3 regions of the Desulfofundulus sp. TPOSR genome follow, and region 3 is predicted to be linked to each of the others. Evidence: riboswitches for the same ligand, from Rfam matches in the RefSeq annotation. Region 3 holds a riboswitch; each other region holds the start of a gene.
What was found. Region 3 has a riboswitch for cobalamin ahead of G7K71_RS16045 (energy-coupling factor ABC transporter permease). Riboswitches for the same ligand answer to the same signal wherever they lie in the genome.

Region 1: linked by a shared signal. The riboswitch ahead of thiC (phosphomethylpyrimidine synthase ThiC) and the one ahead of G7K71_RS16045 (energy-coupling factor ABC transporter permease) in region 3 are both predicted to bind cobalamin.
Region 2: linked by a shared signal. The riboswitch ahead of G7K71_RS11575 (carbon-nitrogen hydrolase family protein) and the one ahead of G7K71_RS16045 (energy-coupling factor ABC transporter permease) in region 3 are both predicted to bind cobalamin.

The regions. Positions count from the first base shown of each region.
Region 1 is NZ_JAAOEF010000001.1:1,084,674-1,091,400, reverse strand. It holds gene G7K71_RS05465 (hypothetical protein) at 1-48, opposite strand, end outside; gene G7K71_RS05460 (DUF4351 domain-containing protein) at 265-528, shown strand; gene G7K71_RS05455 (hypothetical protein) at 668-1,099, shown strand; gene G7K71_RS05450 (DUF2283 domain-containing protein) at 1,083-1,280, shown strand; gene G7K71_RS05445 (Rpn family recombination-promoting nuclease/putative transposase) at 1,485-2,543, shown strand; gene G7K71_RS05440 (fumarylacetoacetate hydrolase family protein) at 2,768-3,526, shown strand; cobalamin riboswitch at 3,590-3,870, shown strand; gene thiC (phosphomethylpyrimidine synthase ThiC) at 3,978-5,276, shown strand; gene bzaB (B12 lower ligand biosynthesis ThiC-like protein BzaB) at 5,280-6,554, shown strand; gene G7K71_RS05425 (methyltransferase) at 6,692-6,727, shown strand, end outside.
Region 2 is NZ_JAAOEF010000003.1:158,420-165,146, reverse strand. It holds gene G7K71_RS11600 (nucleotidyltransferase domain-containing protein) at 1-61, shown strand, start outside; gene G7K71_RS11595 (HEPN domain-containing protein) at 58-453, shown strand; gene G7K71_RS11590 (hypothetical protein) at 488-730, opposite strand; gene G7K71_RS11585 (nucleoside recognition domain-containing protein) at 768-1,193, opposite strand; gene G7K71_RS11580 (cobaltochelatase subunit CobN) at 1,214-1,555, opposite strand; gene G7K71_RS11575 (carbon-nitrogen hydrolase family protein) at 1,692-3,401, opposite strand; cobalamin riboswitch at 3,541-3,823, opposite strand; gene G7K71_RS11570 (CGGC domain-containing protein) at 4,049-4,390, opposite strand; gene G7K71_RS11565 (DUF4198 domain-containing protein) at 4,490-5,236, opposite strand; gene G7K71_RS11555 (FmdE family protein) at 5,530-6,108, opposite strand; gene G7K71_RS11550 (MarR family winged helix-turn-helix transcriptional regulator) at 6,528-6,727, shown strand, end outside.
Region 3 is NZ_JAAOEF010000004.1:58,139-64,865, reverse strand. It holds gene mog (molybdopterin adenylyltransferase) at 1-165, shown strand, start outside; gene groES (co-chaperone GroES) at 527-817, shown strand; gene groL (chaperonin GroEL) at 872-2,491, shown strand; cobalamin riboswitch at 2,596-2,875, shown strand; gene G7K71_RS16045 (energy-coupling factor ABC transporter permease) at 3,241-3,984, shown strand; gene G7K71_RS16040 (energy-coupling factor ABC transporter substrate-binding protein) at 3,988-4,284, shown strand; gene cbiQ (cobalt ECF transporter T component CbiQ) at 4,312-5,094, shown strand; gene G7K71_RS16030 (energy-coupling factor ABC transporter ATP-binding protein) at 5,091-6,014, shown strand; gene G7K71_RS16025 (L-lactate dehydrogenase) at 6,123-6,727, shown strand, end outside.

The DNA of each region.
Region 1 (6,727 bases), on a different contig from region 3:
CAGGAACTGGTACTGCCACTCTTCCACTACCACCTGCATGCGCCTCATACAAGCATCACCTTAAGCTATAGTTATTACACACTTAATTATTACGCATTACACAACTGTTGTCAAGTAAGTAAGAAATGGACGGTGCCAGGCACTTAACTTATTAACTTATCGAGCCCTGGTCCCGCGTCGGCGGGGCTTTTTTTTCACTGGCGGTACACGGTTCAGTATCCGGTCCAGTTCCGCCTCATGTCAATGATAAGGAGGGAAATGGTCATGGAATCACCGATTTTCCAGGAGTGGGTCAGGGAAGAGCGCGCCGAGGCAGAGGCCAGGGGTAAGGTTGAAGCAAAACAGGACGCCATCTGCAAATACCTCAGGAGGAGGTTCGGTGATGCATCTGCCGGCCTGCAGCAGGAAGTCCGGGAGATGACCAGCCTGGAAGTGCTGGACGGCGTAATGGAGGAATTGTTTGCTGCAAACACCCTGGAAGAGGCGCAGGCCATCATCAGGGACGGCATTGAGAGGTTTATGCAGTGAGGGAAACGACATAATTGCATAATTGCAGGAAGAGCTCATCCCTGCAGCCCGCATGTTATAAGGCTTGCGGGGATTTTATTAGGAATCGATGGTGCCAGGCAATTAACCTGTTAACTTATTATTAACGGAGCAGGGGAGTTTGGCCATTCGCAAAATCTGGTATAATAAGGTTGACGAGCGCCCGCGTGAAGAGGCTATAGCCATGGTGAACCCCGGGATCAGGCAAACGCTAACCATCGAGTCATTATGTTTATGGAGGTTATATAAGAGAGATATCTTGAATGTAGTTTATTCAAAACATTTTGCAATACGTAAAGAACTGCGTGGCATTCCAGACGGGATGGCTGAAACGATTTTTACCCAGGCCGATGAGCATTATAAGGATACTCAGACCGATTACTTTATTGCAGTGAAACACATGGAATTCCAGGGCGCGGAGAGAGACATGGCTTTGACCTACAGTATGTCTGAAGGAAAAATAGTGTTAGTAACTTTGCACCCGCTAAAGGACGGTCAAAGGGAAAACAGAGTTAGAAGTAGGAGGTGGGTTAAAATTGAAAGCCTATTATGATTCAGAAGCTGATATCCTTTACCTGTCTAGAGAGGGTGTTGAAGGAGAAGTTATAGAACTACATCCTGGAATAAATCTTGAGTTGGATAAGGATGGTAATCTAATTGGGATAGAATTATTTAATGCCTCAAAGTTGTTTAAAGATGTTATTAAACCGCTTGAGCAGAGGGCGGCTTTGTAAATTGTGCCAGGACGGTTCGAGGACGGTTCGGTGCCAGGACGGTTCGGTGCCAGGCACTTAACTTATTAACTTATCGAGCTCCGGTCCCGCGCCGGCGGGGCTTTTTCTTTTCACTTGGTGTACTGTTCAGTATCCGGTCCAGTTCCGCCTCATGTCAATCTCCGGCCGGATGTGGTATAATACAGCCACAGGAGGAATGAACCCGTGCCGGACAAAAGACAGCCCCACCATTCCCACGACAGAGGATACAGGGAACTTCTCTCCAGTAAGCGGGCGTTTCTGGAATTGCTCAAGACCTTTGTCCGTGAGGAATGGGCGAAAGACATAGACGAAGACAGTCTGGTGCGGGTGGAAAAGTCCTATATCCTGCAGGACTTCAGCGAGAAAGAAGCAGATATTATCTACCGGCTGAGGGCAAAAGGTAACGACGTGATATTCTACGTTCTGCTGGAGCTGCAGTCAACGGTGGACTACCTGATGCCCTTCCGGCTGCTGCTGTACATGGTGGAGATATGGCGGGACATTTACAACAACACGCCGGAGAAGGAGCGGAGGCGCAAGGGATTCAGGCTGCCGGCCATCGTTCCCGCCGTCCTCTACAACGGCAGGAGAAGCTGGACGGCCTGCAGGAGCTTCAGGGAATACCAGGCGGGGCACGAGCGGTTCCCCGGTTACCTGCTGGACTTCTCCTACATCCTTTTCGACGTCGTCCGGTACAGCGAAGAGGATCTGTACCGGGCGGCCAACGTGGTGTCCAGCGTGTTTTACCTGGACCAGACCGTGAATCCCCTGGAGCTGGTAGTCCGGCTCAGGAAGCTCGCCGGCGTACTGAAAGGGATGACTCCGGAGCAGTTTCGTCAGGTGACGGTGTGGCTGAAGAACGTCATCAAGCGCAAATTGCCGGTACACCTGCGAGAAGAGGTGGAACGCGTGCTGGAGGAAAACGATCCCCGGGAGGTGGAAAAGATGATCACCAACATAGAACGGGCACTGGATGAGATGAAGAGGCAAGCTGTGATGGAAGGCGTATTGAGAGGGAAGGCCGAAGGCGAGGCGAGGGGCAAGGTTGAGAAAGCACAGGATGCCATCTGCAAATACCTCAGGAGGAGGTTCGGCGATGCATCCGCCGGCCTGCAGGAGAAAGTCCGGGAGATGACCAGCCTGGAAGTGCTGGACGGCATCATGGAGGAATTGTTTGCCGCCAACACCCTGGAAGAGGCGCGGGCCATCATCGGGGAAGGCATCAATAAGTCCCTCCAGTAGTCAGGCTGGTGCCAGGCACTTAACTTATTAACTTATCGAGCGCTCCTCGGCCCCGCGCCGGCGGGGCTTTTCCTTTTCACCGGCGGTACTGGAGGGCAAATTCGGGGCTAGTATTTTTCGCTATTGCACGGCCATTCCTGGGTATCCAACTGTTTTACCGGGGACAATCCTTCTGTTAAAATAATGGCATTGAAATCTCATCCGGCAGAACAGGGGTGTTTTTTGTGCGTATTGGCCGTTTTCATCACAGGGGAGAAATTTTCTACGGCATAGTTGAGGGTGACACGGTTCTACCGGTGGCCGATCCCTTTCAATCTTTGGAACCGGTATCCGGGCGGCAGTTCGCCCTGCCGGAGCTGGACCTGCTGGCTCCCTGCCTGCCCACCAAGGCGGTGTGTGTGGGGCTCAATTACCGGGACCACGCCCTGGAGCTGGGTATGGCCCTGCCGGAGGAACCGGTCCTGTTCCTGAAGCCGTCCACCGCCGTGATCGGCCCCGGGGAACCCATTGTTTACCCGGCCATGAGCCATCAGGTGGACTACGAGGCCGAGCTGGCGGTGGTGATCGGGAAAAAGGCGCGGCAGGTGAGGGAAGAAGAAGCGGATGAGTACATACTGGGCTATACCTGTGCCAACGACGTTACCGCCCGGGACCTCCAGAAAAAGGACGGGCAGTGGACCCGGGCCAAGTCGTTTGATACCTTCCTGCCCCTGGGTCCCTACATCGTCACCGGCGTTGACCCGGGGGACAGGGAAGTTTCGCTCTACCTCAACGGGGAGCGAAAACAACATTCCTCCACGTCCCAGCTGATCTTTCCGGTATACCGGCTGGTCAGCTTTATCTCCCGCATCATGACCCTTTTGCCCGGCGATGTCATCCTTACCGGTACGCCTGCGGGGGTGGGGCCGGTGCAGCCGGGGGACACGGTAGAGGTGGTTGTATCCGGCATCGGCCGGCTGGCCAACCCGGTAGTCAAAAAATAAAATAACCGTTCCAAATTTTGCTTGACGTTGCCGGGCCGGTGTGGTAGAATCCCATATAAACAATAACTGAATAGTCAAACAGGTGCCCCGCAGGGGGAGAATAGGGAAGTCCGGACGGGTGGCATACCACCCGGAAACGGCGCGGTCCCGCCACTGTAGTCGGGGAGCTGATCCCGGTCACTGGCCCAGCACTCACTGGTGAGCTGTTGCATCCAATGGCACGCTTGTTCAGCAGTGAAAACGGCATGATCAAGCGCTGTCACGGCTGAGTGCTGGCCGGGAAGGCCTGGATAAATAGCGATGATCCGTTAGCCAGGAGACCTGCCTGTTTGAGGGATGGCCGCCCTCGCGAGAAAGGGCGGCCGTGCGCGGAGGATGATGGTAAAGTCCTCAGCCGGGTAAAGTTTGGGCTGGGGACTTTTTATTTTACTTCCATGGAGGTGGGTCGAAAATGCCGACGCAAATGGCCAGGGCCCTGGCCGGGGAGATTACCCCGGAAATGAAAAGGGTGGCCGGGCGGGAGGGGGTGGATCCGGAGTTCGTCCGCCGGGGAGTGGCGGAAGGCACCATCGTCATACCCCGCAACCGCATGAGAAAGAACATCGATCCCGTGGGCATCGGAACGGGCCTTGCCGTGAAGGTAAGCGCCAGTGTGGGCCTGGCGGGGGAAGGGGACACCATCGAGGGCGAGGTGGCCAAGGTGCGTGCCGCCGTGGAGGCCGGGACTGACGCCATCATGGATTTGAGCGTGTGCGGGGATATTGACGGCGCCCGGCGGGCCGTACTGGCGGCAACGACCACGCCCGTGGGCACCCTGCCCGTGTACCAGGCCCTGGCCGAGGCCCGGGAGAAGTACGGGGCGGCGGTCAAAATGAAGGTGGACGAGATGTTCGAGGTGATCGAGCGGCAGGCCGCCGACGGGGTGGATTTTCTGGCCCTGCACTGCGCCACCACCTGGCAGACCCTGCGGGCGGCAAAGAAACACCGCCGGGTCGATTACCTGGTCAGTCACGGGGGCAGCCACTTAATGGGCTGGATGATTTACAATCAGCAGGAGAATCCCCTATACGAGCATTTCGACCGGCTGCTGGAGATCTGCCGCCGCTACGATGTTACCTTGAGCCTGGCCGACGGGTGGCGCCCCGGCTGCCTGGCCGATTCCCTGGACGCGGCCCAGGTGCAGGAACTGGTGGTGCTGGGGGAACTGGTGGCCCGGGCCCGGCAACAGCAGGTGCAGGTGATGGTTAAAGGGCCGGGGCACGTCCCCCTGGGGCACCTGAAGGCCACCGTGCAACTGGAAAAGCAGCTCTGCCACGGGGCGCCCTATTTTGTCTTCGGCCCGGTGGTTACGGACATCGCTCCGGGATACGACCATATTACGGCGGCCATCGGCGGGGCCCTTGCGGCCTGGGCCGGGGCGGAATTTCTCTGTTATGTCACCGCCGCGGAGCACCTGGGACTGCCCGATGTGGAACAGGTGCGGGAAGGGGTCGTTGCCGCCCGTATTGCCGCCCATGCAGCCGACGTGGCCAGGGAGCCCCGGTCGGCGCAGTGGGACCTGGAAATGTCCCGGGCACGCAAGGCCCTGGACTGGGACAGGCAAATCGAACTGGCCCTCGACCCCGGCCGGGCCGGTGCCCTTCGCCGGGAGCGCAGCCGCGGCTCACACCGGACATGTGCCATGTGCGGCAGGTACTGCGCCATGCAGGTGGTAGGGGAATATCTGGGCAAAGAGCAGGGGGTGTGTTAGGTTATGACCCAGTTACTGGCAGCCAGGAAGGGCTTTATTACGCCGGAGATGGAGGAGGTGGCCCGGCAGGAGGGAGTGGACCCGGAATTTATCCGGGCCGGGGTGGCCGCCGGTACCATCGTCATCCCGAAAAACAGGTTGCGGAAAGGAATCCGGCCCTGCGCCATCGGGCGGGGCCTGCGGACCAAGGTAAATGCCCTCATTGGCACCTCCAGCGACCGGGACGACCCGGAAATGGAGGCCCGCAAGATCGAAGTGGCCATTTCCGCCGGGGCTGATGCCATTATGGATCTCTCCACCGGGGGGGACATCGACGGCATGCGCCGCGTTAGCCTGGAAAGGGCCACGGTTCCCGTGGGAAGCGTGCCCATCTACCAGGCGGGCATTGAGGCCATCGAGAAGAGGGGCGGCATTGTGGCCATGACCCCGGAGGAGATGTTTGAAGCCATAGAAAAGCAGGCGGCCGCGGGCATTGATTTCATGGCCATTCACTGCGCCCTGAATTTTGAAGTGGTCGAGCGCCTCCAGAAAACCGGCCGGGTGACGGATATTGTCAGCCGGGGCGGTGCCTTCCTCACCGGCTGGATGCTGCACAACAGGAAGGAAAATCCCCTTTATGAGGAGTTCGACCGGGTGCTGGACATCCTGCGGGAGTACGACGTAACCTTGAGCCTGGGCGATGCCATCCGCCCCGGGTGCATTGCCGATTCCCTGGACGGCGCCCAGATCCAGGGCCTGCTGGTGGCCGGGGAGCTGGTGGCCCGGGCCAGGGAAAAGGGGGTGCAGGTGATGGTGGAAGGGCCGGGGCACGTGCCCATCCATCACGTGGAAACCACCATGCTTTTGCAAAAGCAGCTCTGCCACCAGGCTCCCTATTTTGTTCTGGGCACCCTGGCCATTGATGTGGCTCCGGGGTACGACCACATCACCGCGGCCATCGGCGGCGCCCTGGCCGGGGCTTCCGGGGCGGACTTCATCTGCTACGTCACGCCGGCGGAGCACCTGGGCCTGCCCACGGAAGAGGACGTGCGCGTGGGGGTGATGGCCGCCCGCATTGCCGCCCACGCTGCCGACATTGCCAAAGGTGTAAAAGGCGCCTGGGAGTGGGATTTAAAAATGGCCCGGGCCCGGGCTTCCCTGGACCGGGAGGCCGTGGCCGGCCTGGCTATCGACCCGGCCCTGGTGCGCTGTTACCTTGAGAAAGAAAAAGGGGAACCTTGCAGCGCCTGCGGGGATGAATGCGCCCTGCGGTTGGTCTCGGAGTATTTTCAGCAGTGACCCGCCCGGTTATTCAAAAAACCGTTGCAGAACCAAAGAGGTACGGGCAGCGGTCCTCAACGGGGGCGGCGGGGGACGACCGCAGGTTCCGGCGGTTATAACATGGCATCTTTGAGGTGACAGGTACTTGTATACCGGTGAAGTTAAGAACCCTGCTGGCTGCTGCGGCTGCT
Region 2 (6,727 bases), on a different contig from region 3:
GCCCCTTACCCGGAAAACCCTTTTTTACCAAAATACACGGGAGGAAGGGGTGCCGCTATGAAAGAAAACCTTGATTTGGAACTGGCTAAATACCGTTTAGACAGAGCCCGGGAAACAGCCGAAGAAGCCGATACCTTAATTCGTGAAGGCAAGCTTAAGGGTGCCGTCAACCGCCTTTATTTCTCGGTTTTTTACGCTGCCAGGGCTCTGCTTGCAACCAAACGGCTTGATTCCGCAAAACACAGCGGTGTAATTGGTTTATTCAACAAGGAATTTATTAAAACCGGGATTATCTCCGTCAATTCAGGAAAAACTCTTTCCAAAGCCTTCAAGTTCAGAAACGAAGGTGATTACCAGGACTTCCGCGAATTTAAACATGAGGAAATAGTGGCACTCCGAAAAGAATGCTCCGCTTTTATTGAAGAAGTAAGCACTTATCTTTCCTCGTTTTGACCATTAGAAAGCGCGGTTTGTTCCGGCATCTTTCCTATTTCCAGGCCCCGGCCCGGCGCAAAAGGCTTGCCGCCCATAGAAAAGCATTTTCATAAATCACTTCCCGATCAAGCGGTTCAAGAAGGGCGACCTGCCTGATCCTCTCATTAACTTCCTCCACGCCTACCAGTTCCACGGGCAAGCCCTCTTCCCCGGCTTTAGTCACGGTTTCCGTTACTAATTTGTTAGGAGGCATAAAACACCAGATCTCGTAAGCTACCTGGTATTTCATCTGCATTTGTTTTTCCGCAAAATCGGCATAGCGTAGGAGTCCTTCAACTTTTTTCCGGACCCGGCGCAACCGGGTGGACAACTTTTCTTTTTCGGCAAAATGATAAGTGCTGGAAAAATCCATCCCGTATAATTAAAGCCGTCCACTTCCAGGAGTTGGTTTCCCTTTTGATGGCGCCGATGGTCGCCGCGCAGGGAATGTAAATCAGGCACATGGCCATAAAGGCATAGGCCGAAAGAGGAGTCCAGTGCTGCTGGATGATGGGGATTAAACTTTCTGCTTCCTCGCCAACACCGTAAATGACACCGAGAGTACCGACCACCACTTCTTTAGCTAAAAGGCCAAAGATCAGGGCAACAGCAGCCTCCCAGGTACCAAACCCGGCAGGGGCAAAGACGGGGGCAAAAATGGCACCCAGATGACCGATCAGGCTTTCCCTGCTGCCGGGTTCCACGCCCCAGGGTAGCACAGAAAGAAGCCAGATCAGGATTACCACGCTGAAGATGATTGTACCGGCCTTACGCAGGAAGGCACTGCCTGCCTGTACCGTTCCAGCAGGGCATCAGCCAGGGAGCGGCCCACCTGCCAGGCCGCACGGCTGGGAACAGCCTGGGGATCGACGGAGTAAAAGTTGCGCCCGGTAGGGAGAATGTCGGCCATGCCACGGGTAGGAGCTCCCGAAGGTCCAGGAGGTACAAAACCCCCGGCTAAAGAGTTGAGGCAGTTGTCCAGTTCCTGCTTTGTTGCGGCCAGAACCGGCACCAGCGTATTGACTGTGTATTCAATGACCCGGCAAATCTCCTCATTTTGTTTTCCCAGGAGCTTTTGCACTATAAAGGGTGCTTCATTTACCGTATAACCGCCATTTACGAAGGCTTCCAGCGCTATCCCCCGGCTACCCAGCTCATCGTTTCCGGTCGCATACAGGAATACCGGCAGGGCTACACCACCCTGGTTTTCTATTTGTCTAAAAAAGCTTGTAATGTGTCAGGAGGAGGTCATAATCCACTTCTTCCAGGAACTTCTTCTGCCTGGTTTCCTGCGGGTTTAAAAGCATAATGTTGATCCTGTCCTCATTAACAGGAGACACCATCCGCACGCGCCTTTCAGAGTACCGGGAATAACTGTAAATTAAGCTGCCGCCCAGAGCACAAAAAGAGCCACTGGACCCCCACTGGTTGGCCACCACCAGGTGCATTTGTTCGGCTATCCTGGCTTCCCAGATAAACTGGCTTTTTTCATCATTCCAGAGGGCGGGAACGCAGAGCACATCCACCCCCTGTTTGGCCAGACTCTCCAGGCTTTCCGGAAAAAACAGGTCATGCCCCAGTAAAAGGCCCACCCTGCCAAAGGGGAGGTCAAAAAAACGAAAATCTTCCTGCCCGGGACGAGCCCATTCCCTGTCGAACGGACTCAGGTGTATCTTTCTGTATTTTCCCAGTAACCCCGCCGGACCGATCAACACGGCGGTGTTAAACAGTTGACCGTCTTCCCTTTCCAACACCCCCATCACCACATACAGATCCAGCTTTTCTGCCTTTCGGACAACCTCCACGGTAATAGGGCCGGGAACCGGTTCGGCCAGTTCTCCTGCCTGTGACGGTTGAGATATGGCCCCTGTTACAGCAAGTTCCGGAAAAACAACCAGGTCGAGCTTCATCCTCCTGCGGGCGGCCAGATCTGCGGCCTGGTCCAGGAATGATAAAATGCGCCGGGTATTTCTCTCCAGCTCTCCAGCCCGTGGAGCAAACTGAACAGTGGCTACGGCAAACTCCTTACCTGCGGACAACCCCAGCAGCGCCTCCGGTTCAAATTGGGAAAAGGTATCCAGCGTTATACCGGCATAGAATTCCGGCCGCCTGTCGCCCAGCAGGACACCGGCCCCGGAGGTAAAAAATCTTCCGTTTTTTAAAGGCAACGTGCCATAAAGGATGGTGTCATGCGCAGACTGTACTTCCTTTAAAACGCTGCCGTCGGGGCCAATGATAAACGATTGTGAGGCATTACAGTTCATCGTCTTATCCTGACCCGTACGGTTACAGGCCAGTACATAAACTCCGTTTTCCAGAGCCCGGGCACGCCAGAAAACTTCCGGCGGGTAGTGATGGGGCGGCCAGTTGGCCGGGATCAGCAGCACCCGGGCACCTTTCAGGGCAGCCATTCGCGCCGCCTTGTACCAGTATGTATCGGCACAGATGAGCACACCCACTCTACCAAAGCAGGTTTCTGCCACCAGCACGGGCAGGTTACCCCTGGCCGCCCAGAGATTTTCCTTAAACGCAGGGGCCAGCTTTCGATGCTCACCCATTACCCGGCCGTCGGGGCCTATGAGCACTGCGGTGTTATAATAAATACCCGATTTTAAATCCACTTCCGGCAGCCCCAGGCAGATATAGACCCCGTACCGGCAGGCCAGGGCACCGAACAATTCCGTGGTCGGGCCGGGAACGGTCTCCACAAAGAGGGAAATGTCTCTTCTGCTTTCAAAGGCATAACCCGTGGTGGCCAACTCGGGATTTACAATGATCCGGGCACCACCGGCAGCAGCCTCTTCATTTAAGGCCAGCAACCGCCGCAGGTTATGTTCCTTATCTTTCCACTTGATGGCCGCATGAATTAAAGCCACCCTGACTTCTTCCGGCATATTTAACACCTCATCAAGAAACTTCTTTTCCACCCGGAAATTTCCGCCCGTCCGGCCAGATACAATGCCGGGGTTCCTTCTGGCAATCAAAAACGGGCAATCAAAAACCCCCGCTACGCATAAAGCGGGGGCATGGAAAATCAGACCTACCACCTCCCTATCCGCGTAGGCAGCATGGCTTAATGAACGGGGCAGGTCTCCTGGCTCGGGTTCATCGGAACTCCACGTCTTCCCATCCAACACTCAGCCATGCTATGGTTCCCTCAGCCGTAACCTTGATCTTAGCAGTAACCAATTTCTATCAAAGCTGAAAACAATCTTACTGAGTGCTGGACAGTGACATTATGTGGGTCCCTTCCCCCTCACAGTGGCGGGACCGCGCCGGATTTGCACCGGCTTCCCTTTTCAGCCTGCCCCCATCAGGGAAGCAGGACACCCCGTTACGCATTATTTCAGTTCTAAAAAGGATGATATAAAGACCCGCAAACTCAGCCCGTTGCATTAACAACGGGTCCACCGAAATCAAGTTTCTACGATGAAAATCCATTTCTTTGAGCCGTTACCTTTTTCCAGGAACCGCTATCGTTAAGCAGGCGAAAGCCGGATTGGATGCCCGGGGCTTTTGAAGATTTCCCCTTTCCCATAAAAAGAGAACTATCCGGTTCTCTTTTAAACGTCAGCTATGCGTAATCATGAGTTCCCTTGACTACCTTTACCCCAAACTTTTCCGTAATCTTTTTGGCAAGCTCGTCCACATCCCTGTAGGGACAGGCCGGCCAGGCGTTAACCATACAGGTAGAAAGGTGGATAACATCAAAATCTACATTCTTCTTAACACAACCGATGTTTGGAATCAATGATCTCCCTGGACATTCACAGGCCAGGAAACCCACCACATTTACAGCATCGTAATCCTTGAAATTACCCTCCAGGTCCCGGGCGGCTTTAAAACACTTCCACTCGCCGGGACAGCCATAACCCTGGGATACGTAGGAACCACAACTTACAATGAGTACATTCACCTTCCAAATCACTCCTTTTTTTGGTTTTGTTATAACATACCACTTATCATATGTCAATTAATTGCTTCATCACTTGTCAATAAATCCTTCCAAACGGGTTCACCGTACACCAAAAAGGCTCAGCGTGGCGCTGTACACCTTTTTGTCGTACTCGCCTTCCCGGCCCAGGGTTTCGTCGGCAACCCGGGTGTAAAAAAGCCAGTGCCCGGGATTGCTCAAGATAAACTTCACCCGTCCTGCATCATCAGTTTTTGCGCTTAGCCCCCAGTCATCTTCTTCCCGCAGGCTCCAGGTCGCCTTCACTTCTGTCCCCGGTAAAGGCCGGCCGCGGTAAAGAACTTCCAGAATTACTTCGTCCCCCACCCGGTAAGCACCGGGGGTAAGAATCAGTTCGAGGTCGTGGGCCAGGTTGATGATTTCCGGTGGCTGCACCACCGGGCCGCAGGTGGCACAGAAATGCCCCACCTGCACGTATGTCTTGGCATACTGGTAGTAGTAGCCCACTTCCCGGGCATCTGGGTAGTCTTTACGCGTCCCCCGGCGGTAAAAACCGTCCGCGGTAACCGCCACCGGCCCGACGTCGTTCTCCACCGTCACGGGCCAGAACCCATCCCGGTCGGGCGTAAACGCCACCAGGTGAAACCGGTCATCTCCCGGCTCCACTTTTAAGGGAAGCTTCTCCCCGCCGGGAGCCAAAACCCAAGCTGAAAGGTGCGCCAGATCCGCCAGGCCGTCCGGACGCATGGCGTGCCCGTAAAAAATCCGGCACCGGGTTTCATGTCCTTCGTGACCATGACTTCCCTCGGGCAGAACCCAAATTTCGTGACCCTGCACTACCTTCAACATGAAGAACTCCTCCCTTGGTTTAAGTGGTATACTTTTAATGAGAGGACCAATTTGCTAACATTCCTTAATTTTAAAAACACTCGCCCTGGAGGTGATTTAATGTCCTCCATCCCTGAGCACCTCAAGTTCACCTACGAAGATTACCTGCTTTTGCCTGAAGACAGGCGTTATGAAATCATTGGAGGCGATCTTTTCACGACTCCTTCTCCCAAGCGGGCGCACCAACAAATAAGCAGAAACTTAACTACCATCTTATGGTCCTACGTTAAAGAATTGTTCAGGCCTCCCGTAAGCTATACTGAGCAATCCTTACAGACCGGACGTCCCTCCTGTAAAAAGGCATGATCCTTCATCATTTCTTCGCCGCAGCGGCTGCAGGTTATCATCTCCAGGCAGAGCTCGGGAAGACGTATTTCTGAATCTACAAATTGCATTTCAAAAATTTCTTCCGCCGGGCCTTCCAGGATGTACTTCATCAGGGGTTCCTGGCGGTGGTAAAACTCCTCCCGCTCCTCTTCTGTAGCTACGCCGTTAGCCACCTTTTCCATGAGGGTTACAAAATCATCACCTTCCCTGCTCAGCACCCCTGCCTTTAAGCTTACCCGCAAAGCTTGCCGCTCTCCCATGCAGGCAAAGGTAAAGACGTATTTGCCGTTGTCCCTGTAGACGAAGTTCCTCTTACCAAAGGTGCAACCCGACATCACCTGTACTGCGTCAGCGGCACAGGTACGGTTTTCCACCACGGCCACCAGGTCGTGCCCGGGAACACCAGCACCCAGTTTTTCCAAAGCAACTTTTGTTGCCCGGTACCCGATGGCCAGCAAACAACATGGATGCCCGTGAAAGGCTATTACTTTTTCCCAATCGGTCATCAGAAAACACTCCTTTCATTAATCGTACCTGAAGAAATGAAACACAAAAGCCATGAAAACCCACACCTCGTTTCGACGAGGCACTAAAGGGCCTTCATGGCCTTAAAATGGACATTATCAAAATTTCCGTGCAGCCCGTTCGCAACAGCTATACGCCTTCACGGCGCCGGTAAAGTTATTACAATAATCAACGGCTTCAGCCGCTTCTGTAAAGATTCGCTTTGCTTCCCCAAATTCCTCCTCCTTGTTTAAATTTTCTCAACCCCTTGTGATTGATACTGTGCAGGCTCACAATCTCCCTCATTCGAGAACTTTAAAACCGGCCGGACCGGGCAGCCAAATGAATAGTTTTAAATGTGAAACATGTTGACCATCAAATTTTTTGATGGTATATTTTACTTGGAAAGACAGGTGATGTGATGAATAATAACGAGCAGTTGCTCACTGAAAAAATTGCCGATGCGCTCTGGCAAATCTGGCGTTGCTGGCGTTTGACGTCACACCCGGTAAAACAGGGTAAGATTACACCTGAACAGTACTGGGTTTTGCACATCCTGCACCGGTTTGGACCACAGCGGATCAAAGACATCGCCGTTCGCATGGGTACCGGCTCAAGCGC
Region 3 (6,727 bases):
GCCATGCTGAGCCGGGCCGTAGCCGGCATCCGTCACCAAACGCTCATCATCAACCTGCCGGGCAGTGCCAGGGCGGTCAGGGAGTGCCTGGAAGTGATTTTGCCGGCACTTGCCCATGGTCTGGAAATACTTACCGGTCGGGGTGGCGAGTGCGGGGCGGATTAAGGGGAGTTCTGCCCGCGGTAAAAGCTTACGGCCGGATCATTGAGCTTTTCCGTGTAAAACGTGACTGACGGGTAACTTTTATTTTGCATGTATAAACCATTTTTTTATGGGGAAAATGTTACTAGAAAGGCTAAGAAATGTTTGGACAGGAAGTCATGATAATAGCTTAATGGAGGGAGAAAATGCGAGATAAAATCAGGTAATTTCCTTTGAGCGGTTAAGAAGGGGGATTAGGTCCTTTGAGAAAAGTTGCTTTTTGCCACTCCCCCTTTATATTATAGTACTTGGGTATTAGCACTCGGTTTAAATGAGTGCTAACAATAGAGGAAACCAATCTCTTATCTTAAAGGAGGGGTTTTAGGTGAAGATTAGGCCATTAGGTGAACGGGTGGTTGTCAAGCCGCTGCCCAGCGAGGAGAAGACCAAGGGGGGCATTGTGCTGCCTGAAACCGCCAAGGAGAAGCCCCAGGAGGGGGAAGTGGTGGCGGTAGGTCCTGGCCGCCTGCTGGAAAATGGTACCCGTGTACCTATTGATCTCAAGGTGGGGGACAGGGTTTTGTTCTCCAAATATGCCGGCAACGAGGTCAAGATAGATGATGAAGAGTATCTGATCATGCGTGAAGCTGACATCCTTGGGGTTATTGAAAAGTAAAAGTAACCGGTGCTCTGGAACGCGTGATCAAAATATCTAAGGAGGTCGAGGAAATTGGCTGGTAAAGAGATTATTTTCCGGGAAGACGCGCGCCGTGCCCTGGAAAGGGGCGTCAATGCCCTGGCTGAAGCGGTACGGGTTACACTGGGACCAAAGGGCCGCAACGTGGTGCTGGAGAAGAAGTTTGGTTCTCCCATGATCACCAACGACGGTGTGACCATTGCCCGGGAAATTGAATTGACCGATCCCTTTGAAAATATGGGTGCCCAGCTGGTTAAAGAAGTAGCCACCAAGACCAACGATGTGGCCGGCGATGGTACCACCACTGCTACTGTACTGGCTCAGGCCATTGTCCGGGAAGGTTTGAAGAACGTGGCTGCCGGCGCCAACCCGATGATTATCAAGCGGGGCATTGAAAAGGCGGTAGATAAAGCCGTAGAGGCCATCAAGGCAGCCGCCAAACCGGTGGAAAGCAAGGCTGCCATTGCTCAGGTAGCTTCCATTTCGGCCAACGACCCGTCCATCGGCGAATTGATCTCTGAAGCCATGGAAAAGGTGGGCAAGGACGGTGTAATTACCGTCGAGGAATCCAAGGGTATCGGCACCACCCTGGAAGTGGTGGAAGGGATGAATTTCGACCGGGGTTACATATCCCCGTACATGATCACCGATACCGAGAAGATGGAGGCCACCCTCAACGATCCCTACATCCTCATTACCGACCGGAAGATCAGCGCCGTGGCCGACCTGCTGCCCATTCTGGAAAGGATCGTGCAGGCGGGCAAACCGCTGTTGATCATTGCCGAGGATGTGGAAGGTGAGGCTCTGGCTACCCTGGTGCTGAACAAGCTGCGCGGCACTCTGTCCTGCGTGGCCGTCAAGGCTCCTGGCTTTGGTGACCGGCGCAAGGCTATGCTGGAGGATATCGCCATTCTTACCGGCGGTACCGTAATCAGCGAAGAGCTGGGCCTCAAGCTGGACAAGGCCACCATCGACATGCTCGGTCGGGCCTCCAAGGTACGGGTGAAGAAGGAAGAAACCATTATTGTCGGCGGTGCCGGTTCCCAGGACAAGATTAATGCCCGGATCGCCTCCATCAAGAAGCAAATCGAAGAAACTACCTCCGACTTTGACCGGGAGAAGCTGCAGGAGCGTCTGGCCAAGCTGGCCGGCGGCGTAGCGGTCATCCAGGTTGGCGCAGCCACTGAAACTGAAATGAAGGAGAAGAAGCTGCGCATTGAGGACGCCCTGAACGCCACCCGGGCTGCCGTGGAGGAAGGTATTGTTTCCGGTGGCGGTGTGGCCTATGTGGCAGCCATCAAGGCTTTGGACAATATTGAAACCGCCAGCCTGGATGAAAAAACCGGTGTGGACATTGTGCGCCGGGCTTTGGAAGAACCGCTGCGGCAAATTGCCAACAATGCCGGTGCGGAAGGTTCCGTGGTGGTGGAGAAGGTCAAGGCCCTGCCCGATGGTATGGGCTTCAACGCCCTGACCGGCGAGTATGTGAACATGATTGAAGCCGGTATTGTGGACCCGGCCAAGGTTACCCGGTCCGCCCTGCAGAATGCCGCTTCCATTGCCGCTATGATTCTGACCACTGAAACCCTGGTGGCGGAAAAGCCGGAAAAGGAAAAGGATACCGGCATGGGCGGCGGCATGCCTCCAATGTAAGGTAAAACGAACATTGAAAAGCCCCCGCGTTATTTGCGCGGGGACTTTTTATTTTCCGGGCAATCCTTCTGGACAGCGTATACCTGTTGTGCTATAATTTAGGCAATTGAATAAAGTGGACGGGTGCTCCCTGCCGGAAAGGGCAGGGATAGAGGGAAGTCAGTGAAAATCTGACGCGGTGCCGCCACTGTGAATGGGGAGTCCGCCACACAAAGCCACTGGTCCAGCACTCAGTTAATTTGATTCTGCTGTGATTGAGGTTAGCTGATGATAAAGATAAAGTGAGGGAGAACGGAAATAAGCAGGGCTGAGTGCGGGGCTGGGAAGGCGTGGTGGGGCAGTGATCCATGAGCCAGGAAACCTGCCCGTTCCAATTCACCGCTCGTACCTACGGTCCATGGGGAGGTGAAGCCGCTTGTAAGCCGTCTTTCCCCTGTGCCCGTTGCGGACAGGGGTTGTTTACTTTCAGCCGACAATTTTTAAGAATAGGTGCTTTATCCCGAGGGATAGAGCTTAAAAACGACCTGTGTGGTCCAATGCCGGGGGAGCTCTTTCAAAGGAAGGGGAAAACTTGAAAGGGTGATGATCTGACGGCAGAAAGGACGTGCCTATTCAACTTCTTGTTACCCGACACCGGGAAAGGCGGTGGGGCTAGTCCTTTTGTTCCCGGACTACAGGCGTTTATCCCCCCGTGGAGGTCGGGGGGATTTGTTTTTGAAGAGTATTTTTTCCCAAAGGGGGTCATGTGTGTGCATTTAAGAATCCTTGCCCTGCTTTTATTGTTCACCTACTTTATGATTTTCCCGCAGCAAAATGCCTGGGCCATGCATATAATGGAAGGTTTCCTGCCTGTGGGATGGTGTGTTTTCTGGTATGTCTTGAGCTTGCCCTTTCTTATTGTTGGCATCCTTTCCATTCAAAAGGTGGTCAAGGCCAGCCCGGGAACAAAGATGCTGCTGGGTCTGGCCGGTGCCTTTGCGTTTGTGCTTTCGGCCTTAAAACTACCTTCCGTTAGCGGCAGCTGTTCCCATCCCACCGGTGTAGGCCTGGGGGCCATGCTTTTCGGACCTGCGGTGATGAGTGTACTGGGCTGTATTGTCCTGCTTTTTCAAGCGTTGCTGCTGGCCCACGGTGGTTTAACCACCCTGGGGGCCAATACCTTCTCCATGGCTGTGGTGGGGCCCCTGGTGGCCTACGGACTCTTCCGGGCCGGGCAGCGGCTTGGCCTGCCCCGGTGGTTGACGGTTTTCCTGGCCGCTTCCCTGGCTGATCTGGCTACCTATGTCACCACGGCCATACAGCTGGCGGTAGCCTTTCCCGCCCCGGTGGGGGGAGTGGTCCAGTCTCTGGTTGAATTTCTTGTTGTCTTTGCCTTTACCCAGGTGCCCCTGGCCATTAGTGAAGGGCTCTTAACCGTGGTAATTTTCAACTTCCTGGTAGCTCATAACTGGCAGCAGCTGGAAGAATTACGGGTCGTATCCCGGGAGGTGTAAAACATGAGTCTTACCACCAAAAACATGGTGTTAATTTTGATTGTTCTGGCACTGGCGGTTTTCCCGCTGGCAGTCAATAAACATGCGGATTTTGGCGGAGCCGACGGGAAGGCGGAGGAATTAATCGGAGAACTCAATCCCGGTTACCAGCCATGGTTTGAATCCCTCTGGGAACCTCCCAGCGGGGAAATTGAAAGCCTGCTCTTTGCCCTGCAGGCAGCTCTGGGTGCGGGGTTCATTGGCTATTACATAGGTTACTGGCGGGGGCGTAAAAAATCCCTGGCGGAGCGGCAAGAGTAAACGTACTCATATGAGGGAGCGGTACGGGTGTTCCAAGTAGATCAATATGCCTACAGCAATAACCTGCGCCGTGTACATCCGGGGGAAAAAGTTGCCTATGCCCTGATCACCATGATCATCTGCATGGCCGCCCCCGGCATCCTGGTGCCCCTTCTGGTTATGCTGCTCATGGCGGCCACGGTAATCCTGCGTGCCGGCATTCCCGCCCGTATTTACGTTAAACTCCTGTGTGTCCCCCTTGGTTTTTTGTTGGCCGGTGCACTGACCGTGGCCCTGACCGTATCCCGGGTACCCGATCCGGCGGTGCACGGGCTGACATTTTACGGGTTTACCGTGGGAGTGACCGTACCCGGCCTCCAGCGGGCCGGCTTCCTGCTGGTTAAATCCCTGGGGGCCGTTTCCTGCCTTTATTTTTTGTCCCTGACCACACCGGTGGTGGAGATTATTTCCGTACTGCGCCGGTTGAGGGTCCCGGCAGTGTTTATTGAATTGATGGGCCTCATTTACCGGTTTATTTTCGTGATCATGGATACGGCGGAAAAAATGTATGTTTCCCAGTCATCCCGCTGGGGGTACGCCAGTTTAAAAACGGCGTACAACTCCCTCGGGCAGCTGGTGTCCAATCTGTTTATAAAGTCATATTACCGGTCCCAGGCCCTGTTTACCACCCTGATGGCCAGGGGTTATACGGGGGAAATCCGGGTTCTGGAGAGGCCTTTCCCCCTGTCGAAGAAAAACCTGGCTTTGATCGCCCTGGTGGACGTGCTTTTAGTGGTGCTCGCCCTGGTGACCTGGAGGTGGCCCTTGTGAAAGAGTTCATTCTCGAGGCCCGTGATGTTCATTTTAACTACCCGGATGGAACTCCCGCCTTACGGGGAGCAACCATGGCCATTGCCAGGGGATCTAAAGTGGCGGTGCTGGGTTCCAACGGGGCGGGTAAAACCACCATTTTTCTTCATTTTAACGGTATTTTGCGTCCCGGGCGGGGCCAGGTGCTTTTTGCCGGCCAGCTGGTGCGTTACGACCACCGCTCGCTGATGCAGCTGCGCAAAAACGTGGGAATTGTTTTCCAGGATCCCGATACGCAGCTTTTTTCTGCCAGTGTCATTCAGGAAATTGCCTTTGGCCCGTTAAACCTGGGCCTGTCCAGAGAAGAAGTGTTCCGCCGGGTGGAAGCGGCCATGGCGGCTACGGAGATCACTGACTTAAAGGATAAGCCCACCCACCTGTTGAGCTACGGTCAGAAAAAACGGGTTTGCCTTGCCGGCGTCCTGGCTATGGAGCCACAGGTGTTGATCTGTGACGAACCTACAGCCGGCCTGGACCCGCTGCACGCCGGTCAGGTAATGGAACTTTTTGAACGCATCAACCGGCAGGGTACCACGGTAATCCTCGCCACCCACGATGTGGACCTGGCCTATTCCTGGGCCGATTATGTGTTTGTGATGAGCCGCGGCGCCGTGGTGGGGGAAGGTTTGCCCGAAGAGGTTTTTCGCGATGAGCGGCTTTTGAAACAGAGTGATTTAACCCGCCCCTGGCTGGTGGAGATCCATGAGCAGCTGAGCCGCAGGGGATGGCTGCCTGACGGTTTACCCTTGCCCCGCACGAAGGAACAGCTTTTTGACTATATGCAAAGGGTTTCCGGTTCAGGGAAGCCTGCTTTAGTACATCTTTTCCCCCGGGAAAAAATGCGCCCGGAATGTGCATCATGCAGTGTGGGGAGAAAATAATATAGGCCCTGGCGATACCGGCTATGAGTGGATGAAGTAAATGCTCCCCAAAAAATTGGGGATAATTTTTTTCTGGAAGGGGGGAGAATAAGGGGGGAGGGGAAACGGATGCCCGTAAATGACAAGCGCAAAATAGCAGTGGTGGGTGTTGGTGCGGTCGGGTCCGCCACCGCCTACGCGGTCATGATGAGCGGCCTGGTCAGCGAACTGGTGCTGGTGGATATCAACCGGGAGCGGGCCGAGGGAGAGGCCATGGACCTGGCCCACGGTGCTTCGTTCATCAAACCCATTCGCATTTACGCCGGCGAATATGAGGACTGCCGCGATGCCGACATCGTCATCTTTTGCGCCGGGGTCAACCAGAAGCCCGGCGAAACGCGCCTGGACCTGGTGCAGCGTAATTTTGCCATCCTGAAGGATGTTCTTGTCCGCCTCCTGCCCCTTGAGGAGCACGGGGTGTTCTTAATGGTAACCAACCCGGTGGACATTCTTACCTACGCGGCGTTGCGTTTGACCAACCTGCCTCCCAACCGGGTGATCGGTTCCGGCACGGTCCTGGACAGCTCCCGGTTCCGCTACCTGCTCAGCCAGTACTGCCAGGTGGAACCCCGGAACATTCACGCCTATGTGGTAGGCGAACATGGAGACACGGAAGTACCCCTGTGGAGCCTGGCCAACATTGCCGGCATGCCGGTGCAGGAATTCTGCTGCTG